DNA from 3 places in the Stenotrophomonas sp. Steno-Z2 genome. Region 3 is predicted to be linked to each of the others. Evidence: riboswitches for the same ligand, from Rfam matches in the RefSeq annotation. Region 3 holds a riboswitch; each other region holds the start of a gene.
The links. Region 3 has a riboswitch for cobalamin ahead of btuB (TonB-dependent vitamin B12 receptor). Riboswitches for the same ligand answer to the same signal wherever they lie in the genome.
Positions count from the first base shown of each region.

Region 1: it holds a riboswitch for cobalamin, as region 3 does, so the genes downstream of both, AC06FP_RS03300 (ribonucleoside-diphosphate reductase subunit alpha) here and btuB (TonB-dependent vitamin B12 receptor) in region 3, are expected to answer to the same signal.
Region 2: it holds a riboswitch for cobalamin, as region 3 does, so the genes downstream of both, metE (5-methyltetrahydropteroyltriglutamate--homocysteine S-methyltransferase) here and btuB (TonB-dependent vitamin B12 receptor) in region 3, are expected to answer to the same signal.

Region 1 covers NZ_JBWJOY010000001.1:732,116-737,682, forward strand. Annotated here, with positions in the region: gene AC06FP_RS03290 (ribonucleotide-diphosphate reductase subunit beta) at 1-767, opposite strand, end outside; gene AC06FP_RS03295 (hypothetical protein) at 829-1,053, opposite strand; gene AC06FP_RS03300 (ribonucleoside-diphosphate reductase subunit alpha) at 1,078-3,387, opposite strand; cobalamin riboswitch at 3,652-3,875, opposite strand; gene AC06FP_RS03305 (DUF2884 family protein) at 4,142-4,948, shown strand; gene AC06FP_RS03310 (vWA domain-containing protein) at 5,063-5,567, opposite strand, start outside.
Region 2 covers NZ_JBWJOY010000001.1:719,805-725,371, reverse strand. Annotated here, with positions in the region: gene AC06FP_RS03250 (MgtC/SapB family protein) at 1-655, shown strand, start outside; gene metE (5-methyltetrahydropteroyltriglutamate--homocysteine S-methyltransferase) at 691-2,979, opposite strand; cobalamin riboswitch at 3,187-3,423, opposite strand; gene AC06FP_RS03240 (SMR family transporter) at 3,476-3,808, opposite strand; gene dusA (tRNA dihydrouridine(20/20a) synthase DusA) at 3,935-4,942, shown strand; gene AC06FP_RS03230 (PepSY domain-containing protein) at 5,129-5,500, shown strand.
Region 3 covers NZ_JBWJOY010000003.1:278,863-284,429, forward strand. Annotated here, with positions in the region: gene AC06FP_RS10655 (histidine phosphatase family protein) at 1-550, opposite strand, end outside; gene cobT (nicotinate-nucleotide--dimethylbenzimidazole phosphoribosyltransferase) at 547-1,617, opposite strand; cobalamin riboswitch at 1,729-1,971, shown strand; gene btuB (TonB-dependent vitamin B12 receptor) at 2,087-3,943, shown strand; gene AC06FP_RS10670 (alpha/beta hydrolase) at 4,036-4,980, opposite strand; gene AC06FP_RS10675 (TonB-dependent siderophore receptor) at 4,980-5,567, opposite strand, start outside.

The sequences.
Region 1 (5,567 bases), on a different contig from region 3:
TCGCACTCGATGGCCTCGGCCAGCATCTCGTAGACCTGCTGCTCCATGGTCGCGTCGAACAGGTCCGGTTCCTCGGCGCGGATGGTGCGCACGCACTCGAAGGCGAACTCCATGTGGCAGCTCTCGTCGCGGAACACCCAGTTGGTGCCCGACGCCAAGCCCGGCAGCAGGCCGCGCGAGCGGAAGAAATACACGTAGGCGAAGGCGGCGAAGAAGAACAGGCCCTCGATGCAGGCGGCGAAGCAGATCTGGTTGAGCAGGAACTGGCGGCGCTGCTCGCGGGTCTCGATGCGTTCCAGGCCCTGGATCGAGTCGATCCACTTGAAGCAGAAATCGGCCTTCTTCTTGATCGACGCGATGTTCTCCACCGCGGCGAAGGCCTTGAAGCGCTCCTCCGGGTCGGGCAGGTAGTTGTCCAGCAGGGTCAGGTAGAACTGCACGTGCAGCGCCTCTTCGTACAGCTGGCGCGACAGGTACATGCGCGCTTCCGGCGCATTGAGGTGCTGGTACAGGTTCAGCACCAGGTTGTTGGAGACGATGGAGTCGCCGGTGGCGAAAAAGGCGACCAGCCGGTGGATCAGGTGGCGGTCGGCCGCCGTCATCTTGTGGTGCAGGTCGGTGATGTCGATCTGGAAGTTGATCTCGTCCACCGTCCAGGTGTTCTTGATCGCATTGCGGTACATCTCGTAGAAATCCGGGTAGCGCATCGGGCGCAGGGTCAGTTCGAAGCCCGGATCGAGCAGCATCTGGCGGGGTTGTGCGGACATGGTCTGTTGCCTCGTGGTGCCCGCGCGGGCGCGGGCGGTGTTCTGGATTCCGCTGGCGCGCTCAGCGTTCGTAGTCGTCGTGCGCGTAGCGGCTGATATAGGTGCTCAGGCCCGCGCCGGATTCGGCCAGGGCCTTCATCCGGGCCACCTTCCGTGGCCCCGCGCGCCCGGTGCTGCGGTACTCGTAGGGCTCGTCGCGGTTGCGGAACTTGACGAAGATCGAGGTCGCGGTGACGCGGAAGGCTTCCACGCCCGAGTTGCCGGAGCGGTTGGCATAACGTTTCATCGCGACCTCGATCGTTTCAGCGGATCACTGGCAGGCCTCGCACGCCTCCGGGTTCTCCAGCGAGCAGGCCACGGCCTCGGTCGGGGTATAGGCGCTGACCGTGGTCTTGGCGATCTTGGTCGCCGGACGCGAGCGCAGGTAGTACGTGGTCTTGATGCCCTTCTTCCACGCGTACATGTACATGGAGGACATCGCACCGATGTTCGGGCTTTCCATGAACAGGTTGAGCGAGGCGGACTGGTCGATGAAGGCGCCGCGGTCGGCGGCCATGTCGATCAGCGAGCGCATCGGCAGTTCCCACGCGGTGCGGTACACGGCGCGCAGCGCTTCTGGAATCTGCGGCAGGTTCTGGATCGAACCGTCGGCCAGCTTGATCGCGTCGCGCATCTCCGGCGTCCACAGGCCCAGCTGCTTGAGCTCGCCGACCAGGTAGCGGTTGACCTGCAGGAAGTCGCCCGACAGCGTCTCGCGCTTGAACAGGTTGGACACCTGCGGCTCAACGCACTCGTAGCAGCCGGCGATGGAAGCGATGGTGGCGGTCGGGGCGATGGCGATCATCAGCGAATTGCGCAGGCCATGCTGGCGGATGCGCTCGCGCAGCGCGTCCCAGCGCGCGGCGTCGGCCGGCGTCACGTTCCAGGCGTCGAACTGCAGCTCGCCGTTGGCCGCGCGGGTGTCGTCGAACGACGGGTGCCGGCCGCGCTCCTGCGCCAGCTCGCACGAGGTTTCCAGCGCGTGGAAATAGATGGTCTCGGCGATCTTCGCCGACAGCGCGCGCGCGGCCTCGGAATCGAACGGCAGGCGCCGGCGGAAGAACACGTCCTGCAGGCCCATGCAGCCCAGGCCCACCGGGCGCCAGCGCAGGTTGCCGCGGCGCGCGGTCTCGATCGGGTAGAAGTTCAGGTCGATCACCCGGTCGAGCTGGCGCACGGCCAGGCGCACCGTCTCGGCGAGCTTGTCGAAATCGAAGTCGCCGTGCGCGTCCAGGTGGTTGCCCAGGTTGATCGAGCCCAGGTTGCACACCGCGGTTTCCTCGGCCGAGGTGACCTCCAGGATCTCGGTGCACAGGTTGGACAGGTGGATGACGTTGTTCGCGCGCAGGGTCTGGTTGCTGGCCTTGTTGCACTTGTCCTTGAAGGTCATCCAGCCGTTGCCGGTCTCGGCCAGGGTGCGCATCATGCGCGCGTACAGCTTGCGCGCCGGCAGCGCCTTGACCGCCTTGCCCTGCGCCTCGGCCTGCAGGTAGGCGCGCTCGAACGCCTCGCCGTACAGGTCGGTGAACTCCGGCACCACGCGCGGATCGAACAGCGACCACGCCTGGTCGGCCTCCACGCGCTGCATGAACAGGTCCGGCACCCAGTTGGCCAGGTTGAGGTTGTGGGTGCGGCGCGAATCGTCGCCGGCGTTGTCGCGCAGCTCCAGGAAATCCTCGATGTCGGCGTGCCAGGTTTCCAGGTAGACGCAGGCCGCGCCTTTGCGCTTTCCGCCCTGGTTGACCGCGGCCACCGAGGAATCCAGCGTCTTCAGCCACGGCACGATGCCGTTGGAGTGGCCGTTGGTGGACTTGATCAGCGAGCCGCGCGAACGCACGCGGGTATAGCTCACGCCGATGCCGCCGCTGAACTTGGACAGCTGGGCGATGTCGCCGTACCTGGCGTAGATGGATTCCAGCGAGTCCTGCGGCGAATCCAGCAGGAAGCACGACGACAGCTGCTCGTGGCTGGTGCCGGCATTGAACAGGGTCGGGCTGGATGGCAGGTAGTCCAGGTTGCCCAGCCGCTGGTACAGCGCCAGCGCCTCGGGCACGTCCTCGCTCAGCGCGCTGGCGATGCGCAGGAAGAACTGCTGCGGCGTCTCGATGACCTTGCGCGTGTGCGGGTGGCGCAGCAGGTAGCGGTCGTACAGCGTGCGCAGGCCGAAGTAGTCGAAGTTGAGATCGTACTCGGGGTTGATCGCATCGTTGAGCTTGCGCGCGTTGACCTGCACGAAGTTGAGCAGGCGGTCGTTGATCAGGCCCACTTCGTGGCCGCGCCCCACCGACTGCGAGAAGGCGTGGATCTCCTGGCCGGACACTTCCTTGGCGATGAAGTTGGCCAGCAGGCGCGCGGCCAGGCGGCCGTACTCCGGCTCCTCGCCGATCAGCAGCGCGGCGGTGCGGATCGACAGTTCGTCCAGTTCCTGGGTGGTGGCGCCGTTGTAGAGGCCGGAAATGGTGCGCGTGGCCACGCGCATCGGATCGACGGCGTGCAGGCCTTCGCAGCAGCGCTGGATGGCGCGCACGATCTTGTTCAGGTCCACCGGCTCGGTGCCGCCATTGCGCTTGGTCACGCTCATGGCGGTGGCGGTCGGCGGCGGGGTCAGTTCGAAGCCGGCCTCGGTCGGGACAACGGCGGTATCGGTGGCGGTCACGGCAATGCGTCCTCATGGCGTGGTGCACGCGGCGCCTGCCCTCGCAGGAACCAGGGCCGGTGGCGGGCGACGAGCATGGAAGGACGGCGTCGCAGCATCCGCGACGGGCGCGACCCGAGGTCGCCACCGGCGCTGCCGCGTCGCCAGCCGTCTTCCCCTCGAAGACTCCGCAGCCGGCACCGCGCGCTGTGCTTCGCGCGGCTGTCGGCAGGTCTTCGGACTCATGGGCGCGGAGGCGGGGGCCTCCTCCTACTTCCGCCGCTTCCCAAGGCATCGGGCCTCAGTGCTTTGTGGCGGGTTCGTTCCCAATTACCGCTGCGGGGCAGTGCCGGAATGGCCATCGAAGGCGTCACCGGCTTCCCTTTCAATCCGGCGGGGAGCAACCCACCAGAACCGACGAGCCACAAGATAGTGGGGGCAACCAGCCCGGTCAACGCCAAATCTTGTGGATGGCCGCATGCCCTTGTCGCGCAAGCGTTCCTCCCGCGACGGCCTGGCGCGGCCGTGGCGACCCGCCCATCGCGATTGCGCAGTCAAGCCCCCGGACGCCGGTTCACGAGCCGGGAACACCCCGCGCATTCATGGTGCGCTGTCCGGATTGCGCCGCCATGACTTCCGGCCGGGGCCCGCGCCCGGCCCGGCCGGCGATCCTGTCGGCCCCTCGAATGGATTCCCCGCCATGCGCCGCCTGGCCCTCGCCGCTGCCCTGCTCGTCCTGCCACCCCTGTCCGCGCAGGCCGGCACGGTGAAGTCGCCGACCTTGTCCTCCACCCAGTGCGGGGTCAGCACCGATTACGACGTGCTGGTCGATGGCGGCGGCATCTGGCTGCGCCGGCACGACGCCACGCCGCGCGAGATCGTGTTCCACGATGGCGAGCTGAGCATCGACGGGCGCATGCAGGCGGTCAGCGCCGAGGACGCGCAGCGCCTGCGCGTGCTCGAGGCCGGGGTGCGCCAGCTGATGCCGGCGGTCACCGGCATCGCCAATGAATCGGTGGGGATCAGCTTCGACGTGCTGGACATGGTGTACGGCTCGATGACCGGCAACTTCGGTTCGCGCAAGGTGCGCGCGCTGCGCACCGACGCCGAGCGCTTCGTCGCCTCCACCATCGGCCGCGGGCGCTGGGAGCAGGACCTGTTCGGCGAGGGTTTCGAACAGCGCGTGCAGGCATCGGCCGAATCGCTCAAGGGCTCCATCGCCCGCGGCCTGCTGTGGACCATGCTCACCGGCGGCGGGGAACGCATCGAGAAGCGCACCGAAAAGATGGAAGCGGAGCTGGAGCCGAAGATCGAAGCGCGCGCCCGCGCCCTGGAACAGCACGCGCGGTCCCTGTGCACCCAGGTCCTGGCGCTGGACCAGGTGCAGTCGGCGCTGGAGTTCCGCTACGACGGCCAGCCGCTGCGGATGATGAGCGTCAGCGACGAACGCGGCGAGGCACCGGTGGCGAAGGAGCAGGCGCCGGACAACAGCATCGAGCTGCCATAGGCCCCTCTCCCGGCGGGAGAGGGGGTGGGGTGAGGGCAGGCGGAGCCGGTGGTTCACCGGCGTGGGCGCCGCCCTCATCCGCCCTTCGGGCACCTTCTCCCGCGGGGAGAAGGATCACCCCTCCGACAACTGCGCCAGTTCCTCGCGCACCAGCCGCACCACCAGCGTGTCCAGCGTATCCACCGAGTAGTCGGCCACGTCGTGCACGGTCTCGCGGCCGGGGCCGCTGCCCGGGTCGGACGCGTCCTTGTAGGTGAGGAAGATGAAGCGCCCGCCGGTGTACTGGGCGATCTGCCGCTGCACGATCTCGCCGGTGGTGTCCTGCCCGGACGCGGCCACGCTGAACACCTTGATGCCCTTGCCCAGCGCCGCGAGCATGGTCTGGTCGTAATGCGGCGGCGGATAGTCCATGTGTGGCGGCGCGTCGGCCAGCGACACCAGCAGGCGCGTGGTCGCCGGGCCGCGCCAGGCCAGCGCCTGCACCGCATGGTCGAAGGCTTCGTTCATCGCCTCGGGCATGTCGCCGCCACCGCCGGCGCGCACGCCGTCGAGCACCTGCTGGAAGGCGGCGACGTTGCCGGTCAGGTCCCAGCTGCGCACGAAATACTCGTCGCCGCGG
Region 2 (5,567 bases), on a different contig from region 3:
GGCGGCCCTGCTCGGCGCGGTGATCGGCATCAACCGCGGGCGCCTGGAATGGGCGGCGGGGCTGCGCACGCACATGCTGGTCTGCGTGGGCTCGGCGCTGGCCATCATCGTGTCCGCGTTCGGCTTCTTCGACGTGCTGGGGCACCCGAACATCCAGCTCGATCCCTCGCGCATCGCCGCGCAGGTGGTCAGCGGGGTCGGCTTCCTCGGCGCCGGCACCATCCTGTTCCTGCAGCGCGAGCAGGTGATCCGCGGCCTGACCACGGCGGCCGGGCTGTGGGCGGTGGCGTCGGTGGGGCTGGCCGCGGGTGCCGGCCTGTACGCGGCGGCGATCATGGCGACGGTGCTGATGTGGGCGATCCTGGCGCTGCTCAAGCCGCTGGAACAGCGCTACCTGCGCCGCCGCGCGCGCAGCGGCCGGCTGCGCCTGCGCGTGGCGGTGGGCACGCCGCTGGCGCGTGTCGAAGCGGCGGCCAGCGACGCCGGCCTGCCGGTGAAGCGCATCACCCTGCGCCCGCGCGAGCAGGACAACGACATCGTCGATATCGACTGCGACCCGCCACTGCCGCGCGGACAGCTGCTGGCCAAGGCCGAACAGCTGGGCCGGGTCGAGGGCGTGGTCTCGGTGGAACTGCCCGGACTGGCCGTCAGCTGACCCTGGAGGCCCGTTGCCGGGCCTCCGGGTGTTCCTCAGGCGGCCGCGAACTCGCCGCGCAGCACCTGCGCCGCTTCCACCATCGCCTCCAGCGCCGCGCGCGTTTCCGGCCAGCCGCGGGTCTTCAGGCCGCAGTCCGGGTTCACCCACAACTTCCCCGCCGGCAGCACCGTGGCGGCCCGGCGCAGCAGCTCCACCATCTCCGCGCGGTCGGGCACGCGCGGGGAGTGGATGTCGTACACGCCGGGGCCGACCTGGTTGGGATAGTCGAAGCGCGCGAACGCATCCAGCAGCTCCATGCGCGAGCGCGAGGTCTCGATCGAGATCACGTCCGCGTCCAGCGCCGCCACCGAATCGATGATGTCGTTGAACTGCGCGTAGCACATGTGGGTATGGATCTGGGTGGCGTCGGCCACGCCGCTGGCGGCGATGCCGAACGCCTCCACCGCCCATGCCAGGTAATGCGGCCGCTGCGCGCGGCGCAGCGGCAGGCCCTCGCGCAGCGCCGGCTCGTCGATCTGGATGGCGCGGATGCCGGCCGCTTCCAGGTCGGCGACCTCGTCGCGCAGCGCCAGCGCGATCTGCCGGCAGGTCTGCGCGCGCTCCTGGTCGTCGCGCACGAACGACCACTGCAGCACCGTCACCGGCCCGGTGAGCATGCCCTTCATCGGCCTGTCGGTCAGCGACTGCGCGTAGCGCGACCAGCGCACCGTCATCGGCGCGGGGCGGCTGACGTCGCCGTAGATCACCGGCGGCTTCACGCAGCGCGAGCCGTAGCTCTGCACCCAGCCGTTGCCGGTGAAGGCGAAGCCATCGAGCTGCTCGCCGAAGTACTCGACCATGTCGTTGCGCTCGAACTCGCCGTGCACCAGCACGTCCAGCCCGATCCGCTCCTGCGCGCGCACGCAGCGTTCGGTCTGCGTGGCGAGGAAGGCCTCGTAGTCGGCGTCGGCGAGCCTGCCCGCGCGGTGGCGTGCGCGGGCTTCGCGCACTTCCGGCGTCTGCGGGAACGAGCCGATGGTGGTGGTGGGGAAGGGCGGCAGTCGCAGCGCCGCGGCCTGCAGCGGCAGGCGGCGCGCATGCGGCGTGGCGCGGCGGGCATCGGCGGCGGTGAGCGCGGCCGTGCGTGCCTTGACCGCGGCATTGTGCACGCGCGGCGAGCGGCGCCGCGATTCGGCCGCCGCGCGCGCCGGCGCCAGCGCCGCCTCGGCGCCTGCATGGCCGTCCAGCGCGTTGGCCAGCAGCCGCAGCTCGCCCAGCTTCTGCCGCGAGAACGCCAGCCAGCCGCGCAGTTCGGCATCGAGCTTTCTTTCCAGCGCCAGGTCGACCGGGCAGTGCAGCAGCGAGCACGACGGCGCCAGCCACAGCCGCTCGCCGCCGCGATGGCCCAGCGCATAGCGCGCCAGGACCAGTGCGCCATCCAGCGGGTTGCGCCAGACGTTGCGGCCATCGACCAGGCCCAGCGACAGCACGCGGCTGGCCGGCAGCGCGCGCAGCACCGCGTCGAGCTGCTCGGGCGCGCGCACGAGGTCCACGTGCAGGCCCTGTACCGGCAGCGCCGTGGCCAGCGCGAGGTTGTCCTCGAGCGCGCCGAAATAGGTGGCCAGCAGGATGTCCGGATGCGGGCCATCGGCCAGGTGGGCATAGGCGCGCTTGAAGGCGGTGCGCGCGGCGTCGTCCAGATCCTGCACCAGCACCGGCTCGTCCAGCTGCACCCACTGCGCGCCTTCCGCCTGCAGGGCGTCGAGCAGCTGCGTGTAGACCGGCAGCAGGGCGTCGAGCAGGGCCAGCGGCTCGCTGCCGTCGGTGGTCTTGGACAGCAGCAGGAAGCTCACCGGCCCCAGCAGCACCGGCCGCGTCTCGATGCCCAGCGCCTTCGCCTCGCGGTACTCGGCCAGCGGCTTGTCGCCGCGCAGGCAGAAGCGCTGGCCGGCCTGCAGTTCCGGCACCAGGTAGTGGTAGTTGGTGTCGAACCACTTGGTCATTTCCAGCGCGGGCACGTCGACGCCGGGTTGCTGCAGGCCGCGCGCCATCGCGAAATACGCGGCCAGCGGGTCGCGCCCGGCGAGGGCGCGATAGCGCTCGGGAATGGCGTCGAACAGGAACGCGGTGTCGAGCACATGGTCGTACAGCGAGAAGTCGTTGCTCGGCGGCACGTCCACGCCGGCCTCGCGCTGCAGCCGCCAGTGGCGGGCGCGCAGCGCCGCGGCGGTGGCCTGCAGCTGCGCGGCATCGCTCTCGCCGCGCCAGTGGCTTTCCAGCGCGCGCTTGAGTTCGCGGCGCGCGCCGATGCGGGGAAACCCCAGGTTGGTAACGGTTGTCATGGCACTTTCCTCATTGCGTGGGCATTGAGGAACGAAGGAACCGCGCGATGCCGCGCCGGCCCTTCCGGCCCGCCCGCCACCCCGCCAGCGACCTTCGCCCCCGCGGGCGAACCGGGCTCCACGGCGAAGGCAGACGGCGCCGCCGCGCGGCCGCGCGGACGGTTCCGGCCGCCTCCCCGCGGAGACGCCAGGTCGAAACAGGAGGCGTCGCGCCTCCCGGCCCAGGCCGGTATTCGGGCTGATGGACAGGGACGCGGCTGCGTCCGCCTAGTGGCCGTCGCTTCCCGGGCCGTGGCCCAGTGCTCGATGACGGCGGTCGTTTCCATTCACCGCTGCGGGGCAGCTCCGGAATGGCGGGCCTTGCGGCCGCGCTTCACCGGATTCCCGTTTAAATCATCCCTTCATGCGCATGAAGCGATGGATACCTTCGGCGCACCCACGATAGGCGGGCGCGCGAAGCCGGTCAAGCGACCGCGCGGATCGGGCAGGCGGGGGCTCAGTGCGCGGTCGAGCGCGAGAACACATTGATCACCACGACCCCGGCGCAGATCAGCGCGATGCCGATCAGCGCCGGCAGGTCGAGCTTCTGCTTGAACACGACCAGGCCGATCAGCGAGATCAGCACGATGCCCACCCCGGACCAGATCGCATAGGCGATGCCGGTCGGCACCGACTTCATCACCATCGACAGCAGCCAGAAGCACAGGCCGTAGCCGATCAGCGAGCCCAGCGTCGGCCACAGCCGGCTCATGCCGTCGGAGGCCTTGAGCAGCGAGGTGGCGGCGACTTCCAGGGCAATGGCGCAGGCGAGCAGGACATAGGCGTTCATGGGCCCATTTTCGCCCAGCAAGGCCGGGGAGCGGTCCCGTTCAGGCGCTTCGTTTACCCTTGGCATCCCCTGCGCCGCCATTCCAGGCCGCAGGCGAAGCCGACTCCACGTCCGGAACCACCCGTTTTGCAGCCGAACCACGACCCGCGCTACGCCGCCTCCCTGCGCCTGTCCGTCGCCCCGATGATGGACTGGACGGACACTCATTGCCGGGTGTTCCACCGCATCCTCGCGCCCGGCGCGCGGCTTTATACCGAGATGGTGCACGCCAATGCGGTGATCCATGGCGACCGCCAGCGGTTGCTCGGCTTCGACGCCAGCGAGCACCCGCTCGCGCTGCAGCTGGGCGGCAGCGATCCGGCGCTGCTGGCGCAGGCCGCGCGCATCGCCGCCGACTGGGGCTATGACGAGGTCAACCTCAACTGCGGCTGCCCGTCCGACCGCGTGCAGGCCGGCCGCTTCGGCGCCTGCCTGATGCGCGAGCCGGAGCTGGTGGGCGAATGCGTGGCGGCGATGGCCGCGGCGGTGGACATCCCGGTCACGGTGAAATGCCGGCTGGGCGTGGACGAGGACAACGACTACGACGCCTTCGCCGCCTTCGTCGACCGCCAGGTGCAGGCCGGCGCGGCGATGATCGTCGTGCACGCGCGCAACGCCTGGCTGCAGGGCCTGTCGCCCAAGGAAAACCGCGAGATCCCGCCGCTGCGCTACGACTGGGCGTGGCGGCTCAAGGCCGAACGTCCGGCCTTGCCGGTGGTGCTCAACGGCGGGCTGGCCACGGTCGAGGCCGCGCAGGCGCAGCTGGCGCATGTGGACGGCGTGATGCTGGGCCGGGCGGCCTACCACGACCCCTATGTCCTGCACCTGCTCGAAGCGGCGCAGACCGGCGCGCCCCTGCGCAGCCGCGAGGACCTGCTGGAACAGATGCGGCCCTACGTCGAGTCCCAACTGCAGGGCGGGCTGGCGCTCAAGCACATCACCCGCCACCTGCTCGGCCTGTACCACGGCCAGCCCGGTGGGCGCGCCTTCCGCAAGGTGCTCAGCGAGGGCGCGCATCGACCCGGGGCCGACTGGGCGCTGGTCAAGCAGGCCGTGCAGGTGACCCGCGAGCAGGCGGCGCGGGCCGCGGCCTGAGCTCCTGCTGCGCATTCATTTTGCTCATCTAGCTGAACGAAGCGGGTGCACGGCCGGGAGAGTTCAGACCGGATTCACCCCTAAAAATCAAGAATTTGCCTCGATTTCGTGAGTCTCGTGAAAATTCCCGTGGAGCCCTGTTTCACGGATTTTGAACGATCCGCCGCAGTCCGATAGGATCAGCCCATGCTTCCGGTTCCGCGTCACATTCTTGTCCTCGCCGCCGCTGCCGCCCTCGCGGCCGGCATGCCGATGGCGAAGGCCTGGGCGCAGGACGGCCGGCCGGAGCAGATGCGCGGCGACGTGCGGGAGATGCCGCGTCCGCGCATGCGCGACAACGCTGGCTCGCTTTCCGATGCAGTGCGCCGCGTCCAGCGCGAGACCGGCGGCCGCATCCTCGGCGCCGAGCGCGTGCCCTACGACGGCCGCGACATCAACCGGGTCAAGTACATGGACGACCGCGGCCGGGTGCGCTACATGGACGACGCGCCGCCGTCGCCACGGGCGCCCCGGGGGCCGCGCCAGGTCGAGCAGCCACCACGCGGCGATAACTCCTGAACAGCGATAGTTGTCCCGCAATCCGCTTACACATGCCGGTGATCGCCGGCCAAGCAACTAGGGAGAG
Region 3 (5,567 bases):
CGTCGCCGCGCTCCACGCGCAGGCGCACGCGGGTGCCGTAGTCGATGCGCATGGCCCACAGCGCGGCCAGCGGCATGCCGCACACGCGCGACACCGCCAGCCGCAGCACGCCGGCATGGCTGACCACCAGCACCGGCCCGGCCTCGTCCCCGTCGTCATCCTCGTCGAGCAGCCGCTGCAGCTGCGCCTCGATGCGCGCCTGGAACTGCTGCCAGCTCTCGCCGTTGGGCGGCACCACCGCGTGCGGCGCGTCGTAGAGCCCGGCCAGCAGCTCGGCGGGGATCTCGTCGTAATGGCGGCCGTCCCAGTCGCCGAAATCCAGCTCGGCCCAGTCCGGGTGGATCTCGCAGAACAGCTCGCGGCCGGCCAGCAGCGCGGTGGCGGTATCCAGCGCGCGGCGTCGCGGCGAGGCGATCGCCCGGCTCCACTGGCCGCCGCCATGGCGGCGCAGCAGCGCGTCCATGGCGCCGTCGAGCAGCGGCGGATCGGTGCGGCCGTCCAGGTGGCCCTGGCGGCCGGTGGAGGCATGGCGCATCAGGTCCAGGATCACGGCGCGGCGCTCCGGTTGGCGACGGCCGCCTCGGCGAAGGTCGCCATGCCGTTGTGCAGCGCGCAGGCCAGGCGCAGCAGCGGCAGGGCCAGCGCGGCGCCGGAGCCTTCGCCCAGGCGCAGGTCCAGCTGCAGCAGCGGTTCGGCCTGCAGGCTGCCGAGCACGAGCGCATGGCCGCGCTCGGCGGAACGGTGCGAGAACAGCAGCCACGGCCGCAGCGACGGGTTGATGCGCAGCGCGGCCAGCGCCGCGGCCGAGACGATGAAGCCGTCCACCAGCACCGGCACGCCGCGCTGGGCGGCGGCGATCATGGCCGCGGCCAGTGCGGCGATCTCCAGCCCGCCGACGCGGCACAGGGCCTCGCGGCCGGGATCGGCGGCGGCGGCGATCGCCTCGCCGTGCAGGGCCAGCGCGCGTGCCGTCACGGCCTGCTTGTGGGCGATGCGCGCCGCATCCAGGCCGGTGCCGGCACCGACCAGTTCGGCCAGCGGCAACGGCCCGAGCGCCGCGGCCAGCGCGCTGGCCGAGGTGGTGTTGCCGATGCCCATCTCGCCGAGCAGCAGCAGGTCGGCGCCGTCGCCGCAGGCGCTGTCCGCCGCGCGTCTGCCTGCGCCGAACGCGGCGTCGAGATCGGCCGCGGTCATTGCCGGTCCAGCGCTGAAATCGTCGGTGCCGCGGCGCGGCTTGTCGCAGGTCACGCCCGCGACCGGGGCGTCGGCCAGGCTGCCCACGTCCCAGACATGCAGCGGCAACCCGAGTTCGCGCGCCAGCACGGCGATGGCGGCGCCGCCGGCAGCGAAGTTGCGCAGCATCTGTACCGTCACTTCCGCCGGATAGGCCGACACGCCCTGCGCGGCGATGCCGTGGTCGCCGGCGAACACCAGCACCGGCACCTGCGCGGCCTGCGGCTGCTCGCGGCCCTGCAGCGCGGCCAGTTCGATGGCCAGGGTTTCCAGGCGCCCCAGCGCGCCCTCGGGTTTGGTCAGTTGCCGCTGGCGGGCGATGGCGTGCTGCCGGTGCGCCTGCGAAGGCGCCGGGCAGGGCCGGGTGAACCATGGGTCTGTCACGTGTGTTCCGATACCGCGTTGCAATCGCGCATTGTAGGGCGCGGGCCGCTTCCACGATGTGCCGCGCTGGCCACCAGCGGGCATGCCGGGCGCCGGAGCGGGCGATGGCATAGAATGCGCGCACTTTCGGGTGACCGGCCGGACTCGCTCCGGCCGGTTGAAACGGGAAGCCGGTGCCGCGCCTGCCAGGGATGCTCCCTGCCCGCGCCATTCCGGCGCTGCCCCCGCAACGGTAAGCAGGACAAGGCCAGGCATACCGCCACTGTGCATCCATCGCACGGGAAGGCGCCTGGACGGAAGCGTCGATGCGCTTCGCCTGCGAGCCCGGAGACCGGCCCGGAAGCCGACTGGTTGCGATGCGGAGGGCATGGCGGCGGCAGGGACGCCGTGCGCGCGCTCCGTCGCATCCCCTTCTCCTGGCAGCCCCCACCGTCCGTCCGCGCGGGAGCGCGCGGATCCAGGAGTTCCCATGAAACTGCCGTACCACACCCTTTCCCTCGCCCTGGCGCTCGCGCTGCCGGGCATCGCCGCCGCCGAACAGGCGCCCACCGAACTCGACGACGTCGTGGTCACCGCCACCCGCACGCCGGTCTCCATCGCCGACAGCGTGGTGCCGGTGCAGGTGATCGACCGCGAGCAGATCGACCGCAGCCAGGCCGGTTCGCTACTGGACCTGCTGCGCGGCCGCGCCGGCCTGGACTTCGCCAACCAGGGCGGCCCCGGCAAGATCACCTCGCTGTTCATGCGCGGCACCGCGTCCAACCAGGTGCTGGTGCTGGTCGACGGCGTTCGCATCGGCGCGGCCACCAACGGCATGCCGGCGCTGCAGGACCTGCCCATCGACCAGATCGAGCGCGTGGAGATCGTGCGCGGGCCGCGTTCGAGCCTGTACGGCTCCGAGGCGATCGGCGGCGTGATCCAGATCTTCACCCGCAATGCCGGCAAGGGCCTGCAGCAGAACCTGGCGCTGACCGCCGGCAGCCACAACCTGCGCCAGGCCAGCGCCGGTTTCAGCAACCGCGGCGAGCGCGGCTGGGTGTCGGCGCAGGGCGCCTGGCAGAAGACCGACGGCATCAACGCCTGCAACGGCTCGGCCGCGCTGTTCCAGGGCTGCTATGTCGACGAGCCCGACCGCGACGGCTACCGCAACACCTCGCTCAACGTGCGCGGCGGCTATGCGCTGACGCAGACCCTGAGCGTGGAAGGCCACGTGCTCGATGCCGCCAGCCGCAACGAGTACGACGGCAGCCTCTACAGCGGCAACGAGGCCGACAACCACCAGCAGGTCTACGGCGGCAAGCTGCTGTGGGCGCCGGGCGAGGCGTTCCGCCTGTCCGCCCAGGTCGGCCGCAACAACGACCAGGCCGACAGCTACTACGTCCAGGACGGCCAGCGCAGCTTCGTTTCCACCTTCGACACGCGCCGCGACAGCGCCAGCGTGCAGGGCGACTTCCTGTTCGCCGAGGGCCAGCAGCTGAGCGCCGGCGCCGACTGGCAGAAGGACGAGATCACCAGCACCACGGCCTACGCGATCGACAGCCGCGACAACACCGGCGTGTTCGTCGAATACCAGGGCCGCTTCGGCGCGCACGCGCTGCAGGCCAGCGTGCGCAACGACGACAACGAACAGTTCGGCAACCACACCACCGGCAGCCTCGGCTACGGCTTCGCCTTCGGCAATGGCCTGCGCCTGACCGCCAGCGCCGGCACCGGCTTCAAGGCACCGACCTTCAACGACCTGTACTACCCGTGGTCGAGCAATCCGGCGCTGAAGCCGGAAGAATCCAAGAGCGTCAACGTCGGCATCGCGCAGTACGCCGATGGCTGGAACTGGACCTTCAACGCCTACGAGACCCGCATCGACCAGCTGATCGCGCTGGACAGCACCTACACGCCGTACAACATCGCCAGGGCGCGCATCCGCGGCGCCGAACTGACCGGCTTCGTATCGCTGGCCGGGTTCGACATCAACGCCCAGGCCAGCTTCACCGATCCGCGCGACCACACCAGCGGCGCGACCAGCTACGACAACTGGCTGCCGCGTCGCGCCCGCACCAGCGGCCGCCTCGACGTGGACCGCGGCTTCGGCCCGCTGCGCGTGGGCGTGACCGCCAGCGCCACCGGCCACCGCTTCGACAACGCCGCCAACAGCCTGCGCCTGGCCGGTTACGGCACGGTGGACCTGCGCGTGGAATACGCCATCAACGAGGCCTGGAGCCTGCAGGCCAGGGCGGCCAACGTGTTCGACCGCGCGTACGAAACCGTGGCCTGGTACAACCAGCCCGGCCGCGAATACCAGCTGACCCTGCGCTACCGCTCGCTCTGAAACCAGCTGGACGAGCAGGCCCCCGACGCCCCGGCTTGCATGCCGGGGCGTTGCTTTGTGCAGCGGGACCGCGCACCGCGCCGGGCCCTTCGCTAATCGTCAACCGCCAGCGACAGCAGCGCAGGTGCGATCGCGGCGTCCAGGGTCTGCCCATGGCCCAGGCCCGGCAACCGCAGGCGCTGCACTTCCATGCCGGGCAGTTCGGCGAGCACCGCGTCCAGCCTTCGGCCGGCCTCGGCATTGCCCGCACCACGACCACCCGGGCCGACCGGGCCATCGCGGCTGGATGCGGCCGGCGCGCCGCGCACCAGCAACAGCCGTGCCGGCAGGGAAGGAGACCGACGCGCGGCGCGCTCCAGTTCGCCGACGACGAAACCTTCGCCCCACCACAACGACGGATCGACCGCGACGTAATCGGTGAAGGCACCCGGGCGCGCGGCGAGCGCATGCAGCGCGAACAGCCCGCCATAGGAATGGCCCCACAGCATCCGGCGGCCCTCGTCGAGGACCACACGCTGCCGCACCGCCGGCAGGATCCGCTCGGCGATCAGCGCGAGGAATGCATCGGCGCCACCGCTGCGGCGGCCGTTGCCGCTCGCGTCGAACTCCTCGCCGTCTCCCCCGCCACGCCGTGGCGTGTAGTCCCATGTGCGTGCCGGGCCATCGATGCGCAGGTCATTGTCGTGGGCAACGAGCACCAGCACCGGCGGCCGTGCGCTGGCCGCCAGTTGCTCCAGCAGCGGCGCCTCCAGCGCCATCAGCACCGCGTTGCCGTCCAGCATGCAGGCTACCGGGAAGCCACGCGCCGGCACCGCGCCGGCCGGTATTGCCAGATGCACGCGGTAGTGGCGCTGCCCATCGGCCGAAGCGACGGACAGCCGCTCGAAGCGATAGCCGTGCAGCCGCGCGTCGGCCACGGTCCGGCCGACGCGCGCGCCGGGGTCGGGCTGCGCACCTGCCGGGGCGGCGACCGGCAGCGCGACGAGAAGCAGCATCGCGCGCGCGATCCAGCCGACCGCCCGAACCGTCCTGCCCATCAGAAGCCGACCGTCAGGTTCACCCAGAAGCTGCGGCCGGGTTCGTTGTAGGTCGCCGCGCCTGCCCCGCTGGCGCTGGTGCTGGTGGTGCCTTCGCGGAACAGGCGCTTGTCGAACAGATTGGCCACGCCCGCGCCCAACCGCACGTCGGGGGTGACCCGGTACTGCCCGCTGAGGCTCCACAGATCGTAGGCACCGCGCGTATCCGGCGGCAGCGGCGCACCGGTGGTGCTGGACTGCGTGGCGGCTTCCTGCCTGCCATAGAAGGTGCCGGTGAGCAGGAACGACCAGCGCGGGCCCGGCTGCCAGTCCAGGAAGGTGTTGACGGTATAGCGCGGGATGATCGACAGCGGCTGGCCGCTGGCCTTGTCCTCGTTCTCGATCATCCAGGTGACATTGGTATTCCACGACAGCACGTCGCCGCCGGCCAGCAGCGGCACCTTCAGGTTGCCCTCCATGCCGCGGATGACCGCGCGCGGCGCATTGCTCCACTGGAACACCTGGCCCTTCGTATCATGGGTCAGGCCGATGCGCTCCTGGCCGGCGACGATCTTGTCCTTGTAGTCGTTGTGGAAATAGGTCAACGA